DNA from 2 places in the Pontibacillus sp. ALD_SL1 genome. Region 1 is predicted to be linked to the other one. Evidence: riboswitches for the same ligand, from Rfam matches in the RefSeq annotation. Region 1 holds a riboswitch; the other holds the start of a gene.
What was found. Region 1 has a riboswitch for S-adenosylmethionine ahead of IMZ31_RS06450 (methionine biosynthesis PLP-dependent protein). Riboswitches for the same ligand answer to the same signal wherever they lie in the genome.

Region 1 (9,570 bases):
GCTCTTGTATGCATTTAATCATCCAGATATTCGTGTTGTAGGCGTTGTGGCAGGGTTTGGGAATGTTTCTAAAGAGAAAGTTACACGAAACGCTTATTACGTATTGAAGCAAATGAAGAAAGAGAACATCCCTCTAATCAGCGGCGCTGCTCGGTCATTTTCTGGGGATGAGCCTACGTATTATGAGGAGATTCATGGAATAAGCGGATTGGGGAATATCCAAACGGAAATCGAGAAATTTACGTTATATAACTTCGATAAAGTATTTGAAATTATCGATGAATCAGAGGATTTGGTTATTGTGAATATGGGACGTCTTACGTCTCTGGCAATGGCTTATATTACATCACCTGAAAGGATGAAGAGGACATCGCGGGTTGTGATTATGGGTGGGGCTTTTTTAGTTCCTGGCAATGTGACTCCCTATGCTGAGGCTAATTTTTTTCGGGGACCCTGTTGCAGCAAACGTTGTCTTAGACAATACTGGGCCGAATAAGATTGTACTTTGTCCCCTAAATGTTTCGATGAAAGGGATTATAACGCCTAGTCTTGTAGACAGTATCCAAAATGAATCCATAACCGAGATTGGCTCCTTAATTGGTCAATTATACGAGCCTTACTATGATTTTTATAAGAAACAAAGGCCATCTTTAAACGGAGCTCCTATGCATGATTTAATAACAATTGTTTACGTTTCTAATCCCTCTTTGTTTAAAAGTGTTAAACGTAACGTAACTGTTGAAGAGTCTTCCTACCTGACAACGGGGGTTAGTGTGGCAGATTTTCGCGATCAACCCCAAGTGAATGAATCCTTTAATAACTATTGCGAAATATTACTAGACATAGATTATCCTGCATTTATAACAGAAATCTCCACCACCATGATCGGCAAAATCTAACCACTCTAATGAAGCTTTCGTACATTACAACAGTAAAGGGTGTCTGACACTCTTTATTGCTTTAAAGATACAGAAGGTGCCAGACACGCGTCATCCCTTTAAAGCGATGATGTGGGTCTGGCACTTTTGGTTGGTTAGTTTGTTGTGCTTAGGCTTTGATTTGCTTTTTCAAGGGCTTGTTCGAAGTCGGCTGTCAGGTCTTCGATTGCTTCGATCCCTACTGAAAGGCGGAGTAGTCTGTTGCAGACTCCGTAACTAGAACGAACTTCTTCTGGTATGTCCGCATGTGTTTGTGTAGCTGGATAGGTAATGAAGGTCTCAACGCCCCCAAGACTCTCAGCAAATGTTACAAGCTCAAAATATTCTAGTAGTTTAGGAGCTAAAGCTTCTTCAGTGACACGGAAGGAGATCATACCACCTCGCCCTGGGTAAAGCACGTCTTTGATAAGCGGGTGTTCAGAAAGAAACGTGACAAGCTCTTTTGCGTTTTGTTCATGTTGTTTCATACGAAGGGGGAGTGTTTTCAACCCACGCATAAGAAGCCAACTATCAAATGGAGATAATACAGCTCCAGACCCATTTTGCTCAAGGCGTAGAGAAGTGCAAATGTCTTCATCTTGAGCGACAACAAGACCCGCTAAGCAGTCATTATGACCACCGATGTATTTGGTCGCACTGTGAATGACAAGATCGGCACCAAGTTCTATTGGTCGCTGGATATACGGTGTGTAGAAAGTGTTATCTACAATAAGGTGAAGTCCATGCTTCTTGGCAACCTCCGCCATATCTACTATATCTACTTGATGCATAAGGGGATTCGTCGGTGTCTCAATGAAGAAACCTTTTGTATTGGAAGTTATACAGGCTTCAAATTCCTCTTTACTACTCCCGCTCACATAAGAGAAAGAAAGTCCAAACTTCTTAAAGTGTGTTTCGAATAAACGATAAGATCCACCGTACACATCTTGAGTTACGATGAAATGATCGCCTGGTTGATAAGTGGAAAAGACAGCTTGGATTGCAGCCATCCCTGAGCTGAACGCAAACCCTTCACGCCCGCTCTCAAGCTGAGCAATCTTATCCTCTAATAGATTACGAGTCGGGTTTCCTGTACGTACATAATCATATCCAGTCGATTGGCCTACTCCTGCATGTCGGTAAGCTGTAGATAAATATAATGGGGGATTAACCGTACCTGTTGTACTTTCGCTACGGTTACCCGTCTGTGCAAATTCTGTTTCTGCCTGATATCGTCTCATAGTACCCTTCAACTCCTTTAGTATAGTGAAGCGTGCCAGACACCCGTTAACGCTTTAGTGCGACAAAGGGTGCCAGACACCCATCAGTGCTTTAGTGCATGAACGTATTCTTAGCATTAGAAAAAGGCTCTTCAGAAGAAGAGCCTTTTGTGGGTAAGGTGCACTTCTTCTTATCTTCAAGTGATTCATCACTTGCTGGAAGGAGCACCACATCATTTAAGATAGGTTGCTGAAGCGTCAACGGACCAGTTCCCTCGGCTTCTCTGAATAAGAAATAAGAAAGTGTTTAACTATAATTTTCTCTATACTATACATAAAATTGGTTCATCATGCAATAAGATATCAGAATTTTTTTACTTGAATGACTTCTTTAACGAATCGGTTAAACAGCTGCTGCATCCGTTTATGCTTGGCTGTCATCATTTCAGCATGCCATTGTACACCGATCACAAATCCTTCTTCGTCTTCTTTTTCAATTGCCTCAATCACTCCATCAGCTGCGAAAGCCGTAGCTCTAAACCCTGGAGCGACCTCTTTAATCGATTGGTGATGAAAGGAGTTGGTAATGGTTTTCTCGCCAAATTGTTCCCGCATTATGCTTTCTGGTTCTGTTGTAATTGTATGAGTCTCTTGCCATGGTTTGTTGTACTGATCATGCTTCAGGGGTTCTTGGGCCATATAAGATACGTCCTGATATAACGAACCACCATAAGTGACGTTTAAGATCTGAACGCCTCTGCAAATAGCGAACACCGGCTTTCCTTGACGAATCATTTCTTTTGCTAGGATCGCTTCAGAGTGATCACGTTCTGGAAAAGGGGAGCCTTGTTTCGGACGAGGCTCTTCATTGTATAGCAGCGGATTTACATCTTGTCCTCCCGAAAGAACAAGTCCGTCCATGGCTAAAGCTTGCGCTTGAACGGTTTCGTCATCTTCAAGAACAGGGAGAATAAACGGAACTCCACCTGCACGTAATACGGATTGAACATAATCATTATTTACATAAGCGCGGTCGTAACCAGGGAATCGACCACCCTGATCGATAATCATACTTCCTGATATTCCGATAAGTGGTTTCATACGGAGTGAGCTCCTTTTGTTAAATTCTTTTAAATTTTTATTTTGACAACCAGATACTTCTATTATAAAATCCAAGTAATTTGATATGAATTACATGCTATTATAGTATAGCTAGTGATGGTGTACATAATCAATTAAAAAATTAACAAAGGGGAGTCATTTTTGAAGTTATCACGCTTATTTACGGTCTTATTTCTTACTCTTGTACTTGTCGTTGCTGGTTGCAGCAACGGTGGAGATACGGAGGAAGACACATCATCAAAAAATAAAGACAAAACTACACCTCCTTCTAGTGAAGAAGGGTTAACGATTGCGGTGGAGAGTAATTTTACTAGTTTAGACCCGCATGACACGAACGACAACCAATCATACTCTGCACAGTCTGCCATTTACGAAGGCTTGCTGGGTTTTGATGAGGATTTAAACATCGTTCCTGTCTTAGCGAAAGATTATAGTGCGAATGAAGACTCAACAGAATTTACATTCACATTAAAAGAAGGCATTACGTTCCATGATGGAGCGCCTTTCAATGCGGAAGCTGTGAAAGCAAACTTAGATCGTTTATCAGATCCGGAAAGTCAGCTTCGTCGAGCGTCTTTATTTGAGCTCGTTGAGAAAACAGAAGTCCTTAGCGAATATGAAGTGAAAGTGACATTGAAAGAACCATTTGGTGCGATGCCGAACAACTTTGCACACCCAGCTGCTGGAATGATTAGTCCGAAAGCTTTAGAACAAAGCAATCAGGATATTGCTCGTAACCCGGCCGGTACGGGACCATTCAAATTCGTAGAATGGAAAAGTGGCGACCATCTAACGGTGGAGAAGAACGAAGAGTACCGTGAGGAAGGGTTACCGAAAGTAGACAAAATCGAATTTAAACCAGTACCAGAGAGTGGTTCTCGCGTTGCGATGCTTCAAACAGGAGAAGCAGATTTCGCTTTCCCTGTAGCACCAAACCAAGTTGAAACTCTTAAAGAAGAAGAGGGCGTTTCCATCGAAACGAAACCATCTCTTGTTGTTAAGTACTTCTCTATGAACACGATGAAAGAACCATTTAATGATCCGAAAGTTCGTAAGGCGATGAATTATGCAATCGATAAAGAAGCATACATTAAAGTGGTTTACGACGGCTATGCAACTCAGACGAAATCAGTTATTGCTCCGAATACCCAACACTATGAAGAACAAGAGGTTTACGAATATGACCCAGAAAAAGCTAAAGAACTACTAGCTGAAGCGGGTTATCCAGATGGTTTTGAAACAACAATTTGGGGCGGTACAAGCTCATTGAAACAAAAAATGATGTCATTCTATAAACAGCAGCTTAGTCAAGTTGGTGTAACATTAAATGTTGTACCAATGGAAGGTGGAACGTTAGGCGATAAAATTTGGGGTGTCGACAATCCTGAAGACGCTGAACTAGAACTTTATAACGGTGGTTGGTCTCCATCTACAGCGGATGCGGACTGGGGTATGCGCCCGCTATTTAGCAGCAATTCCTTCCCACCTGACGCCTACAACACAGCTTACTATAAGAATGAAAAAGTGGATGAACTGCTTCAAAAAGGATTGTCCACTGCTGATGACCAAGAGCGCGGTGAATACTACGCTGAGGCGCAAAAGATCATTTGGGATGAGTCCCCTTGGGTACCTCTTGCCGTACCAGATATTCTTTACGGAAAGCAGGATTACGTTCAAGGCTTAACCATGCTTTCTTCAGGCGTTATGGATCTTAAACAAGCAGAAATCGTATCAGAATAACCAAGGAGAGGTTGAGCGATTAGCTCAGCCTCTTTCATTGCTTATATACGAAAAAAAGGAGGGAGCTCATGCTGAAGTATAGTGTGAAGCGGATATTGGGTATGATTCCGCTGTTGTTTGTTATATCTCTTATTGCCTTTATGTTCGTTCACTTAATACCAGGTGACCCTGCGAGACTGATCGCTGGTACGGACGCTACGATTGAAGAAATTGAAAATATTCGTGAAAAGTATGGATTAGATCAGCCGCTGTATCAGCAGTATATTGACTATATGGGGAATCTTTTTCAAGGCGACCTAGGACAGTCGATTGTAACGGGGCGCCCTGTTTTAGACATGTTAGTCGAGCGCTTCGGTCCTACCCTTAGGCTGACACTAGCTAGTATGGCATGGGCGCTTATCTTTGGTCTTTTAATTGGCGTTATCTCAGCTGTTAAACGGAACAAATGGCCAGATCACTTTTCCATGTTTCTTGCGGTATCTGGTGTATCGATTCCGTCCTTTTGGCTTGGGCTTATGATGATTCAACTCTTCTCTGTTCAGCTAGGCTGGTTCCCAACAGGAGGAATAGGTGGATTAGAAACGTATATTCTTCCATCCTTTACGCTCGGAGCAGGTGTGGCGGCTATTATCGCGCGCTTCACGAGGTCGTCTTTAATGGATGTGTTAAAAGAAGATTACATCCGCACAGGGCGATCAAAAGGTTTGACCGAATTTAAAGTGATCAATCGGCATGCAGTCAGAAATGCACTCATTCCGGTCGTCACCATGTCTGGACTACAGTTTGGATTCTTATTGAGTGGCTCCATTATTACGGAAACAATCTTCAGCTGGCCGGGTCTTGGTAGATTATTAATTAATTCCATAACAGCTCGTGATTATCCCGTGATTCAGTCAGAGATTCTATTATTCTCGCTCGAGTTCTTACTTATTAATCTATTAGTTGATTTGTTATATGGATTCTTAAATCCAAAAATTCGCTATGAGGAGGGTTCATAATGGCGGAAGCAGCGACTAAAACAGAAGAGCAACAAGAGAAGAAAGCAACACCGACCCAACAATTTTGGAAGTCTTTTAAGAAACAAAAAGTCTCCTTTGCTGCAGGGATCTTTTTACTCCTATTATTTATCGTTGCCATTATCGGACCATGGATCGCTCCTTATGGACCCCAAGAATACGATTACGACAATCTTTTATCAGGACCTTCTTGGGAGCACCTGGCGGGAACGGATGATTTCGGTCGGGACATCTTTAGCCGTATTCTTCACGGTGCTTGGATTTCTCTATCAGTCGGGTTATCGTCTGTTTTTATAGGTGCTTTATTAGGTACGATTCTTGGCATTATTAGTGGTTATTTTGGCAAGTGGGTGGATAGTGCCATTATGCGTGTGATGGACGTCTTGCTCGCGTTTCCTGGGATGCTTCTTGCGATTGGGATTATTGCCATATTAGGGCCTGGCCTTTTCAATGTCGTCATGGCTGTGGCGATTTTTAGCGTGCCTGTCTTTGCGCGCATTATCAGAAGTAGCACGCTTGCGATTAAATCAACGCTTTATGTGGAAGCGACTCAATCCATCGGTTCCTCTCACTTTCGAGTCATCATGAAGCACATTTTCCCTGGAACGGTCTCGACGCTAATTGTGTACTTCACGATGCGTATTGGTTCAGCGATCTTAATTGCAGCTGGACTAAGTTTCTTAGGGTTAGGGGCTGATCCTTCTACACCAGAGTGGGGAGCGATGCTTAGTAATGGGCGAGATTATTTAAACAATGCACCACACGTTACGTTTTTCCCGGGGCTTGCGATTTTCCTTACCGTGCTTGCCTTTAATTTATTAGGGGATGGACTGCGTGATGCGCTCGATCCGAAAATACGAGATTAGGCCGTAGCGAAGGGAGAGAAGTACGATGACAGCACCTATTTTATCAATTAATCAACTGTATACAAGCTTCCGCGTTGACGGCGAAACGATTCCGGCTGTGGAGGGGATCGATCTATCCCTTTATCCTGGCGAAATCGTTGGTCTCGTGGGGGAGTCCGGAAGTGGTAAAAGTGTAACCTCCTTATCTGTAATGCAACTACTGGATGAAACGCCAGGAGAAGTGACAGGAGGAGAGGTTTTATTCCAAGGTCAAGATCTATTGAAGTTCACAGATCGTCAAAAGCGAAAGGTTCGAGGGAATGATATCTCAATGATTTTCCAAGAACCGATGACTTCGTTGAACCCTGTTTTAAAAATTGGTAAGCAGCTTGTTGAAGCGATTCGAGAGCATCAGCGAATAAGTCAGACGGATGCCAAGAAGCATGCGATTCACATGCTGAATCAGGTAGGGATTCCTCGCTCAGAGGAAATTATGAATGAATACCCTCACCAGCTATCAGGAGGGATGCGTCAGCGGGTGATGATTGCCATGGCGATGTCGTGTGATCCGAAAGTGTTAATTGCAGACGAACCGACAACAGCCCTTGATGTAACAATTCAGGCACAAATCTTAGATGTGATGCGCAACATGCGTGAGGAGCATAACACTTCGATTTTGTTTATCACTCATGACTTAGGTGTCATTGCTGAGATGTGTGATCGAGTGGCTGTCATGTATTCAGGCCGGATTGTGGAACAGGGGACCGTTTATGAAATCTTTGAGAACCCGAAGCACCCTTATACAAAAGGGCTTCTTGGCTCGATTCCAAAGCTTGGAGCAAAAGAAGATCGTTTAGATTCCATTCAAGGTCAGGTGCCTACAGTGGAAGACCGACCAAAAGGATGTAAGTTTGCAAACCGGTGTCCATTTGTCATGGATCATTGCTGGGAAGAGGAACCGCCATTATTCGATGGTGAGAACAGGTGCTGGCTGCATGAACGAGAGGAGGCTTGAGAATGAAGGAACCGCTATTACAAGTAGATGGTTTGAAGAAGCATTTCGTTAGTCAAAAGGGATTCCGCAAAAGTTCCAAGCAAGTGGTAAAAGCCGTGGATGGTGTATCATTTGATATTAAACCTGGTGAAACATTTGGGCTTGTTGGCGAATCAGGCTGCGGGAAATCGACAACGGGTCGAATGATTATGAGAATGCTTGAGGCGACAGAAGGGACGATTACCTTTAATGGTGAGCGTTTGGACCAATTGTCAGGCAAGGACTTGAAGAAAGCTAGAAAAGATTTTCAAATGATATTTCAGGATCCTTATGCTTCCTTAAATCCTCGCATGACGGTTAGAGATATTATTGCTGAGCCGTTAATCGTTCATGAGGTGGAAACAGCAAATGGAATTGATAGAAGAGTATACGAACTGCTAGATACAGTTGGGTTGCCACGCAAGGTTGCACAACGCTATCCGCATGAATTTAGTGGAGGTCAACGCCAACGTATTGGGATTGCTCGAGCTCTGGCTGTTAAGCCGAAGCTGATTATTGCAGATGAGCCCGTATCTGCATTAGATGTTTCGATTCAGTCTCAAGTATTGAACTTGTTGAAAGACTTGCAAGATGAATTCGACTTAACGTATTTATTCATTGCTCACGACTTAAGCGTCGTTGACTTCATCTCAGATCGTATTGGTGTTATGTACTTAGGGAAGCTAGTGGAAATAGGGGATCGGGAGTCGATTATTCAGAATCCTCAGCACCCATATACCAAAGCACTGTTATCAGCAGTACCAGTTCCAGATCCAAGAGCGAAGAGGGAGCGAATTGTACTTGAAGGAGATCTACCAAGTCCTTCAAATCCACCATCAGGATGCCCATTCCACACACGCTGTCCATTCGCATGGGATCGGTGCGTGAACGAAACACCAGAGCTTCAAACAGCCGAAACAACAGGCCACACCGCAGCCTGCCACCTCCTCGATGAACTTTAGCCAAGTAAAGGGTGCCAGACACGCATCAGTGCTGTAGTGAACGAAAGGGTGTCTGGCACGCGTTTATGCTTCACAGAGGTAAAGTAATAGAGAGGAACAAGCGTTTAGCACTGCTTTTGTAGTGTGAGTGTGCTTGTTCCGTTTTGTTGTGGTATAACAGATTCCTGCCTATTCTGAAGTGTTCGAATTATTTCAATGTTACGAACTATTGCGAATGTAATCGGATACACAATATGCTGTGCTATAATAGATTCCTCGACATAGTTCGACAGATTAGGAGGATGACGATGTACTTAACATTAAATGCAGCATTAATACAGGAACCTATGGCTCTATTAGCCTATCTGTCTGCCCTTATCGGCGGTGTGTATATGCTAGCTCAATGGAAGAATCCATTCGTGCAGAAGTTCTTTCATTATGCACCCCCATTAATTTGGGCTTATTTCTTGCCTATGCTATCTACTACGTTTGGGATAACGCCTTCAAGTTCAGATCTTTATAGCTTTGTAAGTGCGTATATTCTACCATTTGGTCTCTTATTACTTTTACTCTCTACTGATGTAAAAGCAACGTTACGCCTTGGACCAAAAGCAATCTTTTTATTCTTATCAGGGACAATTGGTGTCATTATTGGTGCACCTATTGCTATGGCGATCTTCCAACCATTCCTGCCAGAAGATGCATGGAAAGGGGTAGCAGCTCTTGCCGGAAGTTG
Region 2 (9,570 bases), 940 kb from region 1:
AGGGGGGAGAGTGATTCTCTCCCTTTCTTGTTATGCTCTCCGTTTATGCGTACAATAAAAGAGACTTGTGTTATAGAAAGGAAGATAAAGATGGACCAAATGATGATTCGTGTAAAACAGCAAGATGAGGAATTTTCTATCCAACCTGTTAAGGGGCAGTCCTTGTTAGCGTCAGCCTTTGAGCAAGATGTTCCATTAGATTACAAATGCCAAAAAGGAAATTGCACGCGTTGCCGTGTGGAGCTACTTAACGGAGAAGAAGTGGTAAACAAGCCAACACCGAAGGAACATGTGAAGCTAGAAGGTGAACTTGAAGACGGCTTCCGCTTAGCTTGTCAAACGGTTCCGCTAAAATAGGTACATAACTTTATTAACTAATATAGAGGAGCATCAGATTGTAAAAGGTCTGGTGCTCCTCCTTTGTGTATTCAAAAATAGGTGATAATGAAAGTTATGGGAGGATTAGAGTCGTTCAGCTTATATAAAGTAAGGGCTATGGGAGGTATTCATAATTTCATTATGTTAAAATATGGATAATTAAGGGGGCTATGAACATGACACCTAGTATAAAAGGGACGGTTTATTTACTAATGGCGATGATTCCTTTATTCATATTGGGCTACATTCTATCTGTGAACTATGAACAGATGTTTTTCGTTTATGAATGGTTGCTTAGCGTAGTAGTGTTAAGTCTTTTCGTATTGTCTATTAAGTCATTCAGGGAGGTCAAAGATGAACGTAAGTGGATAGCAGCATCAACTCTTGCTTTTATACTACAGTTTTCTGTTCTGAGTCTTTTTCTAGGCCCATTCTCTTATTATCCGATGATCTATATTTATTACTGTTTTGCTGTGATGGCCTTTATTGTATTTATTAAAGCTTTACAGAGGAATGGAACTTTACGAGCGATTCCAATAACCTTTTTGGTCATAACAGGCACATTTACTCTTTATGTAGTTCTTTTAAATAGATTATAGGGAACCAATTGGATGTAAATATAAAGGAGGAGATATTTATTCGGGAGAAGCAGCTATTTGGCTATTATTTTGTATGGACACTTGCGATTGGATTGATTATTTACTTAGGGAAAAGTTATGAAATGGATTTACAGCAGGAGTATAAGATTACGTATGAGCGCCCGACTGCATTGCTGTTATTTACTACACTGTTTCCTGTGGGGATCGGTATTCTCTTGCGACTTCCTAAATTTATTTTAGAAGTTATGGCACGCACGCGGTGGACATTTGACTGGGTTAGAGGCTTGGCTGTCGGAGTGCCTGCTCTTGTGGTTGTCGCTTGGTCAACCTTGCCTCTAACTCCATTTGGGGAAGGAATGAGAATGCCTGGTTTAATTTTAGTAAGTCAACCTACGCTCACAACCGTTGCTGGAGTGGTTTTAGGATACTTGATGTTGGATAGTTTAAAGAAGGATTATTAGCGGAAAAGCGATTGCTTACTAATAATGGCTCCGTTTTGATGGAGAAACATACGAGGTAGCATTCTGATTAGCAGACCAAATTACGAAACGGGAAGGTTAATTGAATAAGCTATAAAAGACTTAGAGCTTCAATTTAAGGATGTTCTAATTTATTGAAATGCAGAATTTTAAACCGATATTGGTAATTGATGTTAAAATAAGTTAATAAGTTTGTTGTACTAACAATGCGAAGATATAAACTTTATAAAATTGGAGGATTCTTATGACAAAGGAAAATTATTATCGATTTGTAACTATCGGGCTTACATCATCTGTGATTGGATTTATACTTTTATTCTTCAGTACTAACTTTGGCACATTGATGGCTGATAAGGGTAGATCGGATCCTGATATGTTTCATATTAGAGTAGAAAGCTATATAAATAACTTCTTAGTTTCTGGTGGCATACTTTTCGGTATAGGACTTGTCACTCTGATTCTTATCCATTACATAAAGATGACTATTACGGAAGAGCAGTAAGCTATGTTTATGAAAATAAGAAGGACTTATAACGGTGCAATGAAAGCAGTCAAAGAAGATCGTAATAAAAGGTATTCAACTAAAAACCAAGATTAAATGAAGGAGCGGTAGATGATGAGTAAATCATTTATTGAACAAGTTCATTACATTAGAATCCCAGTAAAAGATTTAGAACAGTCCGCAGAATGGTATAGAGATGTATTAGGGCTCCAGTTATTAACTATTACGGAGGAACCAGTTGCGATTATAAAAGTAAATGAAGGCTCTTTTTTACTTGTGTTAGTGCCTACTGAAGATGAAACGTTTGCGCATTTTACAATTAATCATGAACAAGCATTTAGTATTGGCTTTACAAGTCCAAAATTATCTGAATTCCATCAACACTTAATGAATCATCAAGTTAAAGTGGAGAATATAGAAGAAGATAAAAATCATGCTTATTTCCATTTCTATGACCTGAATGGTAATAAACTTCAAGCACACTGGTAAGGTTTAGTGAATCAGTATTTTAGTCGGTGTAGGTTCTTTTATTGAAATTCAATAAGAGGTTTTTGTTTCCACTAGAGCGAAGATAATAAGGGAGGAAGTTAATCATAAGGAGGATATCGTATGGAGCTTGGTGCATTTTCTGTTAGCTTAACTGTAAAAGACATTAACAAATCTAAGGCTTTTTATGAAACGTTAGGATTCGATTCCCTTGGAGGTGTCCCTGATCAAGATTGGGTTATTATGAAAAATGGAAACTGTGTGATTGGGCTTTTCCAAGGCATGTTCGAGAAAAACATCTTAACTTTTAATCCTGGATGGGATCAAGATGCTAAAGAACTGGATTCTTTTACCGATGTCAGGGAACTTCAAAAAAAGCTAAAAGAAAGTGGAGTTAAAATCCTTTCAGAAGCAGATGAAACGAGTGAAGGTCCAGAAAGTTTTACAATTGAAGATCCTGATGGGAATCCTATACTTATTGATCAACATAGATAATTGAATTTAATAGGTTTTATCACAATCGGGTTATAAAAAAGGAGGAACAAACAAATGGTTTGTTCCTCCTTTCTTACAATTTTAGGCTTTCACGCGATACGCTTGATTATGCTTTTTCAACGAGTCGTCTGAACCAAATAGGAAGTGTTTCTTCATATCAGGGGAGTACTTAGAATTAATCGCTTCACGGCCAACTGTTTCAGCTACTTCACGAAGCATGCTGGGAGAAGCGCCGCAACATAACCCGAAGTAATTGACCCCTGTGTCTAGTGCATCTTTAGCCCAACTAGCAATCTCGTAACGGTTGCAGTAAAGCGGATCAAGAGAGGTTGGGAATGTCGTTTCTGTTGGTATATGACACGCACAACCGCCATCTGGTAGGTTAAAGAACGTTGGGTGTTCTTCTGAGGTGCGGTAGGGAACAGGTAGTGCAGCTACATAACCGTCACAAGCCTCACGAATTTTTTCTACAAAAGGCTGCATTGTAATAGGTCCGCGGAAGCAGTTCATTCCAACAACTAAAGCTCCTTGTTCTTGAAGCAAACGACAGGCTTCTTCTACTTCATAGCCGTCACGCATTCTATTCTCGCCCATAACGCCCAGCGTAATAACAGCAGGGAGGTCTTGCTTTAGCACTTCTTCAAGAGCAATTTGTGCTTCTTCATAGTAGTAGAACGTTTCTCCGTTTACGAAATCGACCCCCTCTTCTTTACACCAAGAGATCATCTCGGCAAACATTGTGCGAACGGCCTCTTTTGAAGACTCATCTTCAGGATTAAAGAGGTTTGTATTTGATATGTTTCCAGCCACAAGCGCTTCTTCGACTGGATTCTCCTGAGCCACTTCTTTTGCAAGACGAATTGCTTGTCGGTTAAGTGGTTCTAATAGCTCTTCTTTCCCAATAATGCGCATCTTCTCACGGTGAGCATTATAGGTGAAGGCTAACACAACGTCAGAACCTGCATTCATATAATCGCGGTAGGTTTGCTTTAGTGCTTGAGGGTTATCAAGAGCTACTTCAGGAACGAAGGATCCAGCTTGGAGGTAGCCTCGACGCTCCAATTCGAATAGATAGCCTTCTCCGCAAATAACCGGTCCATCCTGTAATCGTTGTTCGAGTGTTCGTTTCATGTTAATCAATCCTTTCGAGGGTGTAAGTAATAAGGAAGAGGGTATAAGAAAACCCTCTTCCTGAATAAGAAGAGGGTGTATGTAACAAGGCCTCCTCTTATCTGCCAGATCAATAAACGATCTGTAGGAATTAGCACCTTTTTCAAGACGATCCTTGAAAGGTTGCCGGGCGTCACAGGGCCTAGTCCCTCCGCCACTCTGGATAAGAGTATGTTATTTAATTAGTAAAGCTTGATATGGATTATAACGGGTAATATTTTCATCGTCAATCCTTTTTCAGAAAAATGTTAAGATTCTATTTTTTTGTAAGATAAGGTGGGAGGTATGGGTCATGAAGAGAACTCTACAGGTAAGAAATGTAAGCGCTGACGAGATTGATGATAAATTTTTAACAGAATTCGATCGCTTTCAAGAAACTAAAAATGTGTGGTATACGACTAACCAAACTGATGTAAAGATAAAGTCTGATTCTTTTATTGATAATTGGAGCGTAAAGCAGAAAAAGGATATTTCCATGTACTTAAAACGATGTATCGAAGAAGGGGGAGGTGTAGTAGCTGCCTTTGAAGGAAATCAGTTAGCAGGATTTGCAAATATAGAAAATCGTTTTTTCGGGTCAGCATATCAATATGTGCCACTTCCTTTTATTCATGTTTCAAATTCATATCGCGGGGAAGGCATAGGGAAACAATTATTTTATCAGTGTTGCGAGATCGCTAAAGACCTGGGAGCTGAGAAAATTTACATTGGCGCTCATCCGGCAGTAGAAACGCAACGTTTTTATCAATCCGTAGGCTGTATACTAGCGCAAGAGGTCAACGATGAAATCTATCAGAAGGAACCGTTAGATCTTCAATTAGAAAAGCTTTTATAAAAGCGCCTGCTCAAGTGCAGACGCTTTTCTTTATAAAGCAAGTTCGTATCGTTTTTTGTAGTGAGGATGAATTAGATAATAATAAGGATAAGCTTTACTGTACGTTAGCTGAATGATTGGACCTGCAAATAGTACACCAGTTGCAGTGCCTAGTCCAACAGGGCCTCCAATTAAGAGCGCTGATGTTGATGTAGTAAGCGCTACAAGTGTTTGGCTAAGGCGTAAGCTTATTTTGAATCTGCTTGCGATGGCTAAAAAGAGCTGGTCCACAGGCGCTCTTGGCAAGGCAGGCAGAATATACATCCCTACTCCGACAGCGCTAAGAGTAATTCCGAGCATAAGCGCTCCAACCTGTAACAAGAATGGGGAGTGGAGCAATGTGAAGTTATGAAAAACGACCTCGAGCCAAAAGTCTAGAATTAAGCTTTCTAATACAAGCGGTATAATGGCACGCGGTTCCGGTGTCTGCTTCATGAGCCAGCCATTAGCGAAAATAAACAAGAACTGAAAGAGGGCGTACCAAACACCGACAGTAAATCCAAGTTGATCAGATAATCCCACAAACAAAGCTGTCCAAAATCCCGCGCCTAAAGTGGCTTTAATAAGTAATGCCACACCGAAAAAGTTAACCAACATACCTAACAGATAAATACTTACGCGATATATCATTCTTGACCCTCGTCTTTCCTTTAGTATCAGGGCTTTTGTAACCTTGAGCCATTCTAGTACGCATTAGAAGTTTGGGTCAATCTAAAAAGAAGAGCTGTAGATTTTGAAAGAATTTTCTGATAAAATAACAAAAAGAACGAGTTTGGGGGAGTTATCATGTTTCCGTATGGTTCAAGTGTAGCGTGGAAACGTAAAGGAAATAACGTGTTGTTCTACTATGCTGCTTTAGGTGTGGTGAGTTTGTTCCTATTGCTTCTGTTCCAGTCGGGCCTTACTTCAAGTGATAAGCTTTTATTAGGGGGCACTTTAACTATTGGAGTAGTAAAGGCCTTATACTATTATTCAATAAGAAAGAAGTCATACATTGAATTTCATGAAGATCATCTTGAAATTGCGCAAATTCCATTACTAAAGAGTAAACAAATAAATTACAATCAGATTCATAATGTCGTTATGATTAACAATGATATGCTGACGTTAAATATGGTCGATGGATCAGAAGAGACCATCTATCGCGATAAGTTAACGGATGTTACCTTTAATCAAGTAAAGGGTATCCTTGTTGATCAACTAGGTCCTAGATCTGCTCATTTATAATAGAGTTCGGAAAATGGGATTGGCTTTTTAGGAGTGCTCAACTTAACTGTTGCACTTCTTTTTTATTTGTCTTTAACTTCTTCAAGTTTTCCTCTTCGTACCTTCATTAAGAAGTTTCATCTTATCAAAAAGTATTATTGTTTGAGCTGGTTCCTTTTCCTTATTTTAAAAATGGGTAGTTTAGTTCGAAGGGAAATGAGGGATAGTTCAGAAATTGTAATGTAAAGAAGGGAGTTGATGGTTTGGAAAATTCGAAGAAAGATATGCCGCTTTTTGTGGCGGTTTTGCCGCTACTCATTATGATTGTGGGGATGGGATTTACGATCATTAAGTATGAGGGGGCGCCTCATGTACCTTTATTGTTAGGGGCTTTTTCAGCTTCTATTATTGCTTTACTTTATGGGTATTCATGGGAAGCTATTGAAAATAGTTATTATAAAGGTATACATAAATCGTTACCAGCAATAGTTATTTTAATTTTAGTAGGCCTGATTATCGGTTCATGGATTGGTGGGGGAATTGTAGGGAGTTTGATTTTTTATGGACTTAAACTCATATCACCTGGCTTTTTCCTCGTCTCCATTATGCTTCTATGTACAATTGTTGCCTTATCGATTGGAAGTTCATGGTCGACGATGGCGACAGTAGGTGTTGCAGGTATGGGTATTGGAATTAGTATGGGGATTCCAGAACCAATGACAGCTGGGGCTATTATTTCAGGAGCATATATGGGTGATAAGATGTCCCCTTTATCAGACACGACGAACTTGGCTTCAGGAATAGCTGATGTGAACTTGTTCGAACACATTAAACATATGCTTTATACTACGATTCCAGCTTATCTAATTGCATTTTGTATCTTTTTCTTTTTAGGAAGACAATTTTCTGTAAACGGTTTCGAAAAGGATAAAATTGAAGGAATTATGACGAGCTTGGAGAGCCACTTTCTTATTTCTCCTTGGTTACTTCTAGTTCCCCTTGTCGTCATCATACTCGTTTTATTTAAAGTTCCTGCATTGCCTGCTTTAAGTATTGGGGTTATTTTAGGTTTTCTTTGTCAGATTGTAGTTCAGGGAGATCAAGTAGGCACGGCTGTGACCACACTTTACGATGGCTTCTCACTAGAGACTGATAATGAGATGATTCGTGAACTGCTTAATAAAGGTGGATTAAGCAGTATGATGTACACAATCTCGCTTACTCTTGTAGCCATGATTTTTGGAGGTGTATTAGAAGGTATGGGGATGCTTGAGAGGTTGATGGATGGCATTGTCAGTTTAATACGCTCTGGTAGAGCACTCATTCCAACCACTATTTTCACCTCATTCCTTACGAACATATCGATGGCAGAGCAATACATCTCTATTATTATACCTGCTCGTATGTACGCGGAAGTATATCCTAAGCATAACCTTCATCGTAAGAATTTATCTCGAGCGGTTGAGGATGGAGGTACAGTGACAAGTGTTCTTGTCCCTTGGAATACAGGAGGTGTTTTTGTAGCAGGGACGCTTGGTGTTCAAACGCTCTCCTATGCACCTTATGCTTTCTTTAATATCATTACACCAATTCTGTCGATTATTTTTGCCATTATAGGTTTCAGCATTGTGAAAAATAAGATAGAAGAAAAGTCAGGTCAGTCGACTTCAATGTAACAAAGTAAGGACTAAGCCTCGCAAGGGGTTAGTCCTTTTTTTATGATTTCCGTACAAATGATGGGCACTTTGCATAGGATGGGGTGATGAATTTTTTGAAGGGGATGATGAATGTGTATTATGGTTCACACATTGATCCGTATCAGGATGGTGCTTCATACGGCACAACTGAAATGAGTAGAAGCAACCAGCGCGTAGCAGAAGCGCTGTTAAGAGGAATAAAGGGTGAGGCGACAGCGGTTGACTTCTATAGTCGCTTAGCGCAAGCTGCACCTAGCGAAAAGGATTATATAAATATCGTTCAATCGTTGAGGAAAGAGCAAGATCATTTGAACCGATTTACGGATCTGTATACAGAGATTATGGGTAATCGTCCAACGTATCAAATCAATCCTATTTCGTTTCATACGTATGAAGAAGGTTTAAATAAAGCCTATGACATTCAGTCTGAAAATTATGAAGTGTATCGTGAACATTATGAGCAATCTCATCTTTCACCGGTCCACGATGTATTCTTAAGAGCTTGTAATGACGAAGTGGAGAATGCTGAACGATTTAATGCACTATCATCTGATGAAACACGTCTGACATTGCAAGATTACGGTGGAGAGCCTTTTGTTATCGATATTAATAAGGCCACTCTTGAAAACGATACGTTCCGTACAGCTCTGTGGACCGGCGAACATTTTCAAGTCACATTAATGAGTATACAGCCTGGAAGCGACATTGGGTTAGAAGTTCACCCTAATGTAGATCAATTCATTCGACTTGAGCAAGGAGAAGGTTTGGTACAGATGGGAGACACGAAAGACCAGCTTACGTTTGAACAAAAGGTTGGGGATGACTTTGCCATCATGGTACCAGCAGGGAAATGGCACAATGTGAAGAATATCGGAGACATACCGATGAAAGTGTATGTTATTTATGCACCACCTGAACATCCATTTGGTACGGTTCATGAGACGAAGGCAGATGCAATGGAAGCAGAAGAATAAGGGAAAGGTGCAGTGACTTCCTCACTGCACCTCTTTTTATTTGTCACAAATTAAGTTAAGGGGTAGAAGCTGTTAACTTATAAGTTTCTCTACCAGTTTTATAACCTTACTTTGAGCTGTTCCAAACCTCTTAGTAAAAACATCTTCCGCCATGTAGGAGGTGTATGTCGGGCGAGCTCCAGATTTGGGCAAGAAGTTAATAGATGTCGGAGAGCAATTTTCCCTTCTAATCTAGCAAGCGGTGCACCGAGGCAAAAGTGAAAGCCAAACCCAAAGGCTACATGCTGATTATTGGACCTCGTTATATCGAAGTTGGATGCATTTTTAAATTTCTGTTCATCTCTGTTCGCTGAGCTTAAAGAAGCAAAGATCACATCACCTTGTTTTAAAGTCTTGCCGTGAAACTCACGGTCATCTTCCACCCAGCGAGCGGTTGAGAAGTCAACTGGGCTATAGTAACGGAGCCCTTCTTCAATGGCGCTTTCAATTAAACTGTGGTCCTCTTTTAGTTTATTGAATTGATCGGGATGTTGTAAGAGCGCGTAAATCGTATTGGCTATTAAATTCACTGTTGTCTCATGACCGGCGATGATAAGAAGTACAACCATTGAATAGAGTTCATTACGACTTAATTGTTCACCTTCTTCTTCGGCTTGAATGAGGTTTGAGATGAGATCGTCTTTAGGTTCATGACGGCGGCGCTCGAACAG

Region 2: linked by a shared signal. The riboswitch ahead of IMZ31_RS11305 (homocysteine S-methyltransferase family protein) and the one ahead of IMZ31_RS06450 (methionine biosynthesis PLP-dependent protein) in region 1 are both predicted to bind S-adenosylmethionine.

What each region holds. Positions count from the first base shown of each region.
Region 1 is NZ_CP062974.1:1,283,385-1,292,954, forward strand. It holds gene IMZ31_RS24620 (nucleoside hydrolase) at 1-496, shown strand, start outside; gene IMZ31_RS24625 (nucleoside hydrolase) at 426-899, shown strand; gene IMZ31_RS06450 (methionine biosynthesis PLP-dependent protein) at 1,034-2,158, opposite strand; SAM riboswitch class I at 2,326-2,432, opposite strand; gene IMZ31_RS06455 (gamma-glutamyl-gamma-aminobutyrate hydrolase family protein) at 2,501-3,238, opposite strand; gene IMZ31_RS06460 (glutathione ABC transporter substrate-binding protein) at 3,401-4,999, shown strand; gene nikB (nickel ABC transporter permease) at 5,068-5,997, shown strand; gene IMZ31_RS06470 (ABC transporter permease subunit) at 5,997-6,881, shown strand; gene IMZ31_RS06475 (ABC transporter ATP-binding protein) at 6,907-7,875, shown strand; gene IMZ31_RS06480 (ABC transporter ATP-binding protein) at 7,878-8,855, shown strand; gene IMZ31_RS06485 (DUF819 family protein) at 9,143-9,570, shown strand, end outside.
Region 2 is NZ_CP062974.1:2,222,974-2,232,543, reverse strand. It holds gene IMZ31_RS11335 (2Fe-2S iron-sulfur cluster-binding protein) at 91-357, shown strand; gene IMZ31_RS11330 (hypothetical protein) at 555-977, shown strand; gene IMZ31_RS11325 (hypothetical protein) at 986-1,438, shown strand; gene IMZ31_RS11320 (hypothetical protein) at 1,701-1,958, shown strand; gene IMZ31_RS11315 (VOC family protein) at 2,073-2,447, shown strand; gene IMZ31_RS11310 (VOC family protein) at 2,568-2,939, shown strand; gene IMZ31_RS11305 (homocysteine S-methyltransferase family protein) at 3,021-4,070, opposite strand; SAM riboswitch class I at 4,165-4,279, opposite strand; gene IMZ31_RS11300 (GNAT family N-acetyltransferase) at 4,402-4,944, shown strand; gene IMZ31_RS11295 (YczE/YyaS/YitT family protein) at 4,975-5,613, opposite strand; gene IMZ31_RS11290 (hypothetical protein) at 5,770-6,210, shown strand; gene nhaC (Na+/H+ antiporter NhaC) at 6,474-7,865, shown strand; gene IMZ31_RS11280 (cupin domain-containing protein) at 7,952-8,860, shown strand; gene IMZ31_RS11275 (cytochrome P450 family protein) at 8,959-9,570, opposite strand, start outside.